3 regions of the Allobosea beijingensis genome follow, and region 2 is predicted to be linked to each of the others. Evidence: riboswitches for the same ligand, from Rfam matches in the RefSeq annotation. Region 2 holds a riboswitch; each other region holds the start of a gene.
What was found. A riboswitch is a leader RNA that binds a small molecule or an ion and turns the genes downstream of it on or off. The one in region 2 is predicted to bind thiamine pyrophosphate.

Region 1 (3,268 bases), 1.6 Mb from region 2:
CTTCATGGGAGACGGGTCTTTCAGGCCAGGAAGGCTTTGCCCATGACGGGCGTGGAGGGAGCGGCCATGTCGCGCGCCTCGATCGGCTGCGCGGCGAAAGCCTGGCGGCCGGCGCGGATGGCGAGCGCGAAAGCTTCCGCCATCGCAGCGGGATCGCCGGCCTTGGCGACGGCGGTGTTGAGCAGGATGCCGTCATAGCCCATCTCCATCGCCTGCGCGGCATGGGAGGGCAGGCCGATTCCGGCATCGACCACGAGCGGGATATCCGGGAAATGCTGGCGCATGCTGCGCAGGCCATAGGGGTTGTTGAGCCCCCTGCCCGAGCCGATCGGCGCTCCCCAGGGCATCAGCACCTCGCAGCCGGCATCGAGCAGGCGCCCGCCAATCACGAGATCCTCGGTGGTGTAGGGAAAGACCTTGAAGCCGTCACGGCTCAGGATGCGTGCGGCCTCGACCAGCGCGATCACGTCCGGCTGGAGCGTGTCGTCCTCGCCGATCACCTCGAGCTTGATCCAGTCCGTGCCGAAGACCTCGCGCGCCATCTGCGCGGTGGTCACCGCCTCCTTGACGGTGTGGCAGCCGGCCGTGTTGGGGAGAACCTTGACGCCGAGCTCGCGGATCAGCGCCCAGAAACCCTGACCGGACCCACCCGCCGATTCCCGGCGCAGCGAGACGGTGACGACCTCAGTGCCGGAGCGCTTCACCGCCTCGGCAAGAATGGCCGGCGACGGATATTGCGCCGTACCCAGGAAAAGCGGGTTCTGCGGTTCGAAGCCATAGAAGGACGCCATCTCAGCCTCCCTGCATCGGGGCTACGATCTCGATACGGTCGCCCTCGCTCAGAGCCGTCTCGGCGCGCTTCCGGGCCGGCACGAAATCGCCGTTCACCGCGGTCGCGACGATGCGGCCGCCAAAGCCCAGTTCGGCCAGCGCCTCGGCCAGCGTCTTGGCCGCGACGGTTTGGGGCGCGCCGTTAAGCAGCAAGGTCATGCAGCATCTCCGGTCTGGCTTGCGGGTTAAGCACGGCCTCCGCCGCCATCCGCGCCATGGCGGGGCTCAGCAGGAAACCGTGACGATAGAGCCCGTTGACATGGATCACCCGGCCGCGGCGCGTCAGCCGCGGCAGGTTGTCCGGAAAGGCCGGGCGGGCATCGGTGCCGATCTCGACGACCTCCGCCTCGGCGAAGGCCGGATGCAGCGCATAGGCCGCGCCGAGCAATTCCAGCATGGCGCGGGCGGAGACACGGCGGCGCTCGCCGCTCTCGATCATGGTCGCGCCGACCATGAACAGCCCGTCGGCACGAGGCACGATATAGAGCGGGATGCGCGGATGCAGCAGCCGAACCGGCCGCGACAGGCGGATCTCGTCGCTGCGCAGCAGCAGCATCTCACCCTTGACACCGCGCAGATCGGGCAGGACATCACGCGCCGCCAGCCCCCGGCAGTCGAGGACGATATCGGCATCGAGATCGGCGGGTTCCACGGCACGGTCGAAATGGATCGCGGCCCCGTTCGCGACCAGCCGCTCGGCCAAAGCGGCGATCGCCTGGCGCGGATCGAGATGGCCTTCGCCCACGAAGAACAGCCCGCGCGAGAAACGTCCTGCGAGATCGGGTTCGAGCCCGGCGATGGCCTCGCCATCGATCTCCTCGAAATGGCTGGTGCGCTGGCCGAAACGACGCAGCTCGGAGCGATCCCGGCTCGGCGCCACGACGAGCGTGCCACTGCGTACGACGCCGCCGGCATGGCGCTCCCACCAGTCGGCGGCCTGCTGCCCGAGCCGGATCACCGGCTCCTCGGCGCTCTCGCCCTCGCACCAGGGCGCGAGCATGCCGCCGGCGAACCAGGAGCAGGCCTCGGCGCCGACGCGCGGGCCACGCTCATGGATGGTGACTTGCGCACCGCGCGCCAGCAACTCCGCCGCGCAGGCCAGGCCGACGACGCCGGCTCCGACCACTGCGATGTTCAAGCCCGACTGAGGGCGTTCCGCTGTCATAGTCTTCCCTGCTCCCGGGAAGGCAGCGGCCTGGGGCACGAGCACGGTGTCTGCCGAAGACCGTTCCCTTCGCCGGCATTACCCGGATCAGGTACGATGGGTTGGCGCGAACACGCCTCTCAGCCTCTCGGCACCCCAACGGACGGCTTCAATCTAGTGGTTGCCCGGCAGCGGAGCAAGGCGAGCCGGCGCAAGGCTCTCTTGCGGCAATTCCAGCCCTGCGATGGCAGCTCCGGCGTTCTCAAGCTCTCCCTTACCAACGGAGTGCTCGGCGAGCCCTTCGGACGCATGCACAAGAGAGGCAAAGGAAGTTGCCGACAAGGCTTGTCAAACGGCTCTGCAATCGGGCATAGAGCCTCTCGCCGGAGACGTGGCCGAGAGGCTGAAGGCACTCGTTTGCTAAATGAGCATACCCCACAAGGGTATCGAGGGTTCGAATCCCTCCGTCTCCGCCACTCTTTTTTCCTTTTATTTTTCAGTCGCTTAGCTTGGAAGTTGTGAGCGATTATGTAGCAAAAGTGTGAGTGCTTTTGTGTAGCGCTGCGCCGGCTTGCGCCCTCTCCCAGCATCCCTAAAATCATGCGGACACATAGGGGGAAGGTGTGCCGTTCTCATCGCTGACTGATTCTCGCGATCTGGCGCTTGCTCAGGCCGCATTGGAAGCGGTGTGGGCCGAGATCAAGCCGGACGTGCCGCCGCTCAATGTGGAGCGCGAGCGAACCCGCCTCGCCCACATCATCGCTGGCCTCGCCCATGCGGCGCTCGATCAAGAGAACTTGAAGCGCGCGGCATTGGAGCGCTATCGCGAGCGACCCTAGACGTTGCTTCTAGCGTCGGCGGATGTAGGTGGCTTTCCAGCCGTCCGTCTTTGGCAGGCCGTTCTGACCTCTCGGTGAAAGGTGCGCTCGCGCTGCCGGACGCATGATCGCCCATACGACGAAGGCGCCCACAATCGTTCCCGCGATGAACTCCATGGCGCTCTACCTATTGTCTGAAGCTGGTCGGCGTCTTTGCAATCGCGGCGGCAGCGCTCGCCTCTCCCAACTGCTTGGCTAGTTCGGCGGCAGCCTTCGGACCAAGGGCAATTGCGATCCGCGAGGCCGGGCCTGATCGGACTGCCAACTCAAGCTTGACCACAACCTCATTCGGTCCTTGTCCGACTTGGAATCCTAGCACTCTGTGAGCAGCAACAGTGTCATCAGCCATGGTGTCCCCCATTTTTTATGAAGACATAATTGCGGGTGCCGGCAGCCGTCTAGAGGACTCAAATCA
Region 2 (3,268 bases):
GGGCGCCCGGCGCTCCGGCTCCGGCCCAGCCCGGTGCTGCGTCTCCGACTCCGCCGGCAGGCGCCGCGCCGGGCCAGCCGAACCGGCCCGCTCCCGGCATGCCGTCCGGCGGGGCCCCCGGCACGGCTCCGCAACCTGGCGCTGCCACTCCGGCGCAGCCCGGCGCGGCTCCGGGGCAGCCGCCTGCCGGACCTCCCGGCCAGCCGCCTCAGCGTGAAGGCCGCCGTGGCGGCATCTCGCCGGGCGTGGCCGGTGCGATCGGCCTCGGCGCCGGCGTCCTCGGCGGCATCATGGCGACGCAAGGGGCGCAGCGCTTCGAGGATATCCGCAGTCGCCGCGAGGAACGGCGCGAGGGTGACGTCACCGTCATCCGCGAGCCCGGCCGCACCATCATCCGCGACGATGACGGCCGTGCCATCATCCGCCGCGACGAGGACCAGCGCTTCCGTGATCTCGGCTGGCAGGGCCGTTCCGAGCGCCGCGGCGACGAGAACCGCACGGTCTTCGAGCGGCCGGACGGCACGCGCATCGTCACCGTCACGGACGAGGAGGGCCGGCTGATCCGCCGCACCCGCGTCGACCGCGACAACCGCGAGGTGATCATCATCGACAACACGCTGCGGGACCGTCCGGGGCGCTTCGCCGACGATGTCGTCGTGCTGCCGCCGCCGCCGCTGCCGATCCCGCGCGAGCGCTATATCGTCGACGCGGACCGGGCCGACGAGAACCTGATCTACGAGACGATCACGGCTCCGCCGATCGCCGCGATCCCGCGCCGCTACACGCTGGACGAGGTCCGCTACTCGCCGGACCTGCGCGCCCGCATGCGCAGCGTCGATATCGACACGATCAATTTCGACTCCGGCTCATGGCAGGTCGGGGCCGATCAGGGGCGCCGCCTCTCTGTGATCGCGGATTCGGTGAAGCGCGCCCTGCAGCGCTCGCCGAACGAGGTCTTCCTCGTCGAGGGTCACACCGACGCGGTCGGCGCCGATGTCGACAATCTCTCGCTCTCCGACCGGCGTGCCCAATCGGTCGCGGAGATCCTGACGCGCGACTTCCAGATTCCGCCGGAGAACCTGACGACCCAGGGCTATGGCGAGCAATATCTGAAGGTGAACACGCAGGAGGCCACACGCGAGAACCGGCGCGTCACGCTCCGGCGCATCACGCCGCTGCTGAGCGGCCAGAACCAGTAGCGATCGGGTCGAGCCGCTTTCCAGGCGGCACCGCTCTTCCGCAGGCGCAGGGAACAGTCGTTTCCTGCGCCTGTTTCGTTTCCGGAGGAATGGCCGAAGGGAGATGCCGTCATGAAAAAGTTTGTTCTGGTTCTGGCCGGATCACTGATCGCTAGCTCACCGGCAATTTTGCCCGGACAGGCGCAGACTGTTTCGCCTCCGACCAAGCAACGGGCGCCCGGCGTGCCGCTGGCGCCGCGATCGGGAGAGGCCGCCCGCCCGCCGGCGGCCAATAGCGCCGCGCCCCGCGACGAGAAGCGCGGCACCAGCGAGGACAAGGCGCAGACACCTGTCAGGCCTGACCGCGACCTGCCGATGCCGAAGCCGGTGCCTTCGATCATTGCACCTTGAGCGACCGGGTTGAGGATTTGGTAGGGTTGCCGGGCTAGGGTGCCCGCCATGAGCGACGCCGTTTCCCTCGCCACCAACATCCTGACGATGCAGGCAGCCTCGACGCAGCAGGCGCTCTCCATCGAGATGCTCAGGCAGAATGCGCAGGCCGAGCAGGGGCTCCTCGCCATGCTCCAGCAGAACGTCGAGCAGACGCAAGCGACGTTGCCGGCCGGGCAGGGCATGCTGGTCGACCGGACCGCCTGAGCCATTCCTTCCAATCCTATGGGAGCTTCGCTGAGCCCGTTGCCAAGCGGCGGCGCTGCGCCTAACCTCGTCTGCGTTCCGAGGGGTGCCCGAAAGGGCTGAGACGGCTTTCGAAGCCGAACCCATCGAACCTGATCCGGGTCATACCGGCGGAGGGACTGGAACGCGGCGCGGCCTTGGCCTGCACCCGCATCACAGCGCTTGAACCGCTTCGACGCCGGATCTCCTGACCTTTACCAAGGAGGAGATCCCCATGAATGCCCACACCAAACCTCAGAAGAACAGCGTCAAGACCGCGCCCAAATTCTCGGCCCCGACCGGCGTGACGACCGGGCCGATCATCGGCTCGCGCAAGATCTATGTCGCGGCGCCCGAGCATCCCGAGATGCGCGTGCCCTTCCGTGAGGTCGTACTGACGACCGATGCAGAGCCGCCGGTGCGCCTCTACGACCCTTCAGGCCCCTTCACCGAGACCGACGCGAAAATCGACCTCAACGCCGGCCTCGTCCAGCCGCGCCGCGCCTGGCTCGATGCGCGCGGCTTCGATGTGGTCGTGGGCCGTGCCGTCACCGCAGCCGATAACGGCAACATCTCGGCCGAGCAGCTCGTGCCCGCTTGCCCGGCAGAACGTCCGATCCTGCAAGCCAGGCCCGGCCAGCTCACGACGCAGTACGAATTCGCGAAGGCCGGTATCGTCACGCCCGAGATGATCTATGTCGCGCATCGCGAGAATCTCGGCCGCGCCGCCATGCTCGAAGGCGCGCGCGAGCGCCATGCCGATGGCGAGAGCTTCGGCGCCAATGTGCCGGAATTCGTCACGCCGGAATTCGTCCGCGAGGAGATCGCGCGCGGCCGCGCCATCATCCCGGCCAATATCAACCATCCCGAGCTGGAGCCGATGGCGATCGGCCGCAATTTCCTGGTCAAGATCAACGCCAATATCGGCAACTCCGCCGTCACCTCCGGCGCGGCCGAGGAGGTCGAGAAGCTGGTCTGGGCGATCCGTTGGGGCGCCGACACGGTGATGGACCTCTCCACCGGCCGCAACATCCACAATATCCGCTCCTGGATCCTCAGAAACTCGCCGGTCCCGATCGGCACGGTGCCGATCTATCAGGCGCTGGAGAAGGTCGGCGGCGATCCGATCAAGCTCGACTGGGAGGTGTTCAAGGACACGCTGATCGAGCAGGCCGAGCAGGGCGTCGACTATTTCACCATCCATGCCGGCGTGCGCCTGCCTTACGTTCCGCTGACCGCCAATCGCGTCACCGGCATCGTCTCGCGCGGCGGCTCGATCATGGCGCGCTGGTGCCTGGCGCATCACAAGGAGAGCTTCCTCTACGAGCGCTTCGACGAGATCTGCGGGATCATGCGGCGCTACGACGTCTCGTTCTCGCTCGGCGACGGCCTGCGTCCGGGTTCGATCGCCGATG
Region 3 (3,268 bases), 2.5 Mb from region 2:
TCGCGCAGGAAGATCGGCTCGGTGGTCGCCTCGCCGCCCTTCCACCAGGTGATGGCGAGGCATTCGCCGATCTCGGGATCGACCTCTGCGAGCAGGCTGGCGAACCATCCGGCCGTCAGCGGCTCGGCCGAGGCGAGCTTGCCGATGCTGCCGGCCTTGACCAGCAATCCGCAGATCAGGCTCCAGAGCGAGAGCGCCGGGACATTGCCGGCCCAGACATGCAGCAGGAGCTGCGGACCATGAGCGCGCAGATAACCGCCCTTGGGCGTCGGCTGGAAACCGTCGAGCACGGCGGGATTGGCGAAATCCTCCGCCAGGAAGCGCTGGAGCTGCGGCTTGCGGAAGGTCTTGAGATAGCCGGTCAGGCCGAGGCGCACCGTCTCGCGATCATAGCCGGTGACGATCGGCAACAGGTGCTCGGCCTTGCGCCGCAGCGGGTGCGTGCGATCGAGCAGGCGCGCGATGGCGGCATCGATCGCGGCGACGATGCGGGCCGTCTCCATCCGCTTCAGCCGGGCGCGGGCATTGTCGCGCACATGCGCGCAGAGCGTTGCCGCCTGCGCTTCGTCGAGTTCCGGCAGCGCGATGACGGCACTCTCGCCCCAGGCGCTGTGGCTGACTTCGCGCCAGCGCAGTGCTTCGCGATTCAGGCCCGGCAGGTGGCCCGCATGCTCGATCACCGTGGTCAGCCCCGTGCTGCCGCGAGGAATTCGGCGACCGCGACCGAGCAGCCCTTCGAGGCCTCGCCATCGACGCGGCCGAGCAGCTTGAACCCGCCGGGCACGATCTCGCCGGCATCCTCGGTCAGGATCGCCGCGACGCAGTTGAAATGGGCGAGGTCGTGATGGACGATCACGCCGCGCTGGCCTTGAGGCAGGTCAGCCCCGGTCAGCGGATCGACCACGCGGCTGCGGATCCAGTGTGGTCCGGATTTCACGGACGGGCAGACGGCGTTGCCGTCGTCATAGAGCTGCGAGCTGAGCTCAGTCATCCCGTACATGTTGATGCAGGACGCGCGCGGCACGCCGAAGGCGCTGGCGAGCCCGTCATAGAACTCGTCCGGTCCCAACTCGCGCGACTGGCCCTTGAAACCGCCGGTATCGAGGATGCGGCTGCCTTCCGGCAGGGCGAAGCGCCGGCCGCTCGCGGCGAGCGCGTCCAGCACGGGCACGAAGGAATAGCTCGCGCCAAGCAGGGCGTAGGGCTCGCCGCTTGTCTCCGCTTGCTCCAGCGCCGACAGAAGCCCGTCCAGGTCGAGCCCGGCCGAATTGATGAAGGTCTCGGAATCCGCCGTGCCGCATTCGCGCTTGGCGAGTGAGAGATAGGTGGCGAGCGAAGAATTCGGCAGCTCCGTCTCGTTCGGGAAGAGAATGCCCATGCGGATGCGCTCGCGGCCCTGCATGAAGCGCGCGCGGAAATTCACCAGCATCGAGCGCTTCCAGACGTCGAGCGTCGGGTGATAGCTGCGGCCGCGAATGCCTTGCGTCGTGCCGCTGGTCATGAAGACGTGGCTTGCCTGCTCAGGCGGGCTGCAACTCAGCGTCAGGTCCTTGAAGGCGGTGATCGGTACGGCCGGGATAGCGCGCCAGTGCCGGACGGAAAGCGGCGTGCGGCCGCGCTGCAGGCAGAAGCGCTTATAGGGCTCGTTGTTGCGGAACTGATAGGCGAAGACCTTGAGCGCCATCGCCTCGAATTCGGCTTCCGACGCGTCGGGAAGCGCGATGAACGCCGATAGCGCCGCGATGATCTCGGCTTGCGTCACTTAAACCCACTCCGTTCGGACGCGCGGCCAGGCCGGGAGCGTCGATCGCTGGAGGATCACGAGCGCAAGCTGGAATCAGGGCCTGTGACGGCCGCATGTCCCGCATCCCTACGCCGGTATGATCCGGATCAGGTTCGGAGGGTCACCGCGTTGCTTGGGCTCGAAAGCCCGGCCGGCGGAATCTCAGCCTCCTAGCGAGGCCCCCCTGGGAACGGATGCAGATGACGAGCGGCGGGCCCCGCTGTCAAGCGATAACGATACGACGTCACGGCGATGGCAGAGATCGACGCGGCGGGCCGTCGGGAAGAAGCCAATTCCGGTTTTGCGGGGATTGCGCTATGCCGCACATGCGAACAGCAATCCACGAGTTGCCATGAAGAGGCGGCTCCAGGGAGTGACCGATGAAGATCGTAATGGTTGGGTCTGGCTATGTGGGGTTGGTCTCCGGGGCTTGCTTTGCGGATTTCGGGCATGACGTGGTGTGCGTCGACAAGGTCGAGGCCAAGGTCGCGGCGCTGAAGCGCGGCGAGATCCCGATCTTCGAGCCCGGCCTGTCGGAACTGGTGCGCAGCAACGCGGCGGCGGGGCGCCTGTCCTTCACCACCGATCTCGCCGGGCCCGTCGCGGACGCGGATGCGGTGTTCATCGCGGTCGGCACGCCCTCGCGCCGCGGCGACGGCTTCGCCGATTTGTCCTATGTCTATGCCGCGACCCGCGAGATCGCCGGGGCGATCCAACGGAAACGGCGGCAACAACGGCAACGGGAATGGGAACAGCGGGAACGGCAACGGAAACGGGGGCAACAACGGCAACGGGAATGGGAACAACGGGAACGGCAACGGAAACGGGGGCAACAACGGCACCGGGAATGGGACCAACGGGAACGGCAACGGAAACGGGGGCAACAACGGCACCGGGAATGGGACCAACGGGAACGGCAACGGAAACGGGGGCAACAACGGCACCGGGAATGGGACCAACGGGAACGGCAACGGAAACGGGGGCAACAACGGCAACGGGAATGGGAACAACGGGAACGGCGGCAACAACGGGAACGGGAACAACGGGAACGGCAACGGAAACGGCAAGAAGTAGCCAGGCTGGCTTCCGGCGCACGGGGGAAGAAGATGTCGCGTCTGCGTATCCACCTGCTGGTCGGGATCGTGCTCTCTGCCCTCGTGCTGTCAGGCGGGCATGGCTGGCTACGGGAACGACTGATCGATCTGCGCTACGGTCTGCTGACCCGGCCCGCCTCCGCCACTATCGCGCTCGTTGAAATCGATCCGCCGTCGATCTCCGCAATTGGGCAGTGGCCCTGGCCGCGCAGCGTTCACGCTAAGCTGCTGCAGGCGCTCGAAAAGGCGGGTGTCAGCGATGTCGTCTTCGACGTGGATTTCAGCTCCCCGTCCAATAGTCAGGATGACGCGGCATTTGCGTCGGCCCTGGAGGCGGCCGGCGGTTCCACGATCCTTCCGGCCTTTCGTCAGCGGCATAGCCCGAGCGCCG

Region 1: another riboswitch for thiamine pyrophosphate. It lies ahead of thiO (glycine oxidase ThiO); the one in region 2 lies ahead of thiC (phosphomethylpyrimidine synthase ThiC).
Region 3: another riboswitch for thiamine pyrophosphate. It lies ahead of Q9235_RS25215 (LuxE/PaaK family acyltransferase); the one in region 2 lies ahead of thiC (phosphomethylpyrimidine synthase ThiC).

The regions. Positions count from the first base shown of each region.
Region 1 covers NZ_CP132359.1:1,042,259-1,045,526, forward strand. The annotation lists gene Q9235_RS05075 (thiamine phosphate synthase) at 1-6, opposite strand, end outside; gene Q9235_RS05080 (thiazole synthase) at 21-791, opposite strand; gene thiS (sulfur carrier protein ThiS) at 793-990, opposite strand; gene thiO (glycine oxidase ThiO) at 974-1,969, opposite strand; TPP riboswitch at 2,044-2,144, opposite strand; tRNA gene Q9235_RS05095 (tRNA-Ser) at 2,361-2,451, shown strand; gene Q9235_RS05100 (hypothetical protein) at 2,599-2,814, shown strand.
Region 2 covers NZ_CP132359.1:2,691,359-2,694,626, forward strand. The annotation lists gene Q9235_RS12970 (OmpA family protein) at 246-1,199, shown strand; gene Q9235_RS12975 (hypothetical protein) at 1,311-1,589, shown strand; gene Q9235_RS12980 (hypothetical protein) at 1,638-1,835, shown strand; TPP riboswitch at 1,907-2,011, shown strand; gene thiC (phosphomethylpyrimidine synthase ThiC) at 2,089-3,268, shown strand, end outside.
Region 3 covers NZ_CP132359.1:5,240,469-5,243,736, forward strand. The annotation lists gene Q9235_RS25210 (acyl-CoA reductase) at 1-680, opposite strand, end outside; gene Q9235_RS25215 (LuxE/PaaK family acyltransferase) at 686-1,762, opposite strand; TPP riboswitch at 1,850-1,979, opposite strand; gene Q9235_RS25220 (EAL domain-containing protein) at 2,164-3,268, shown strand, end outside.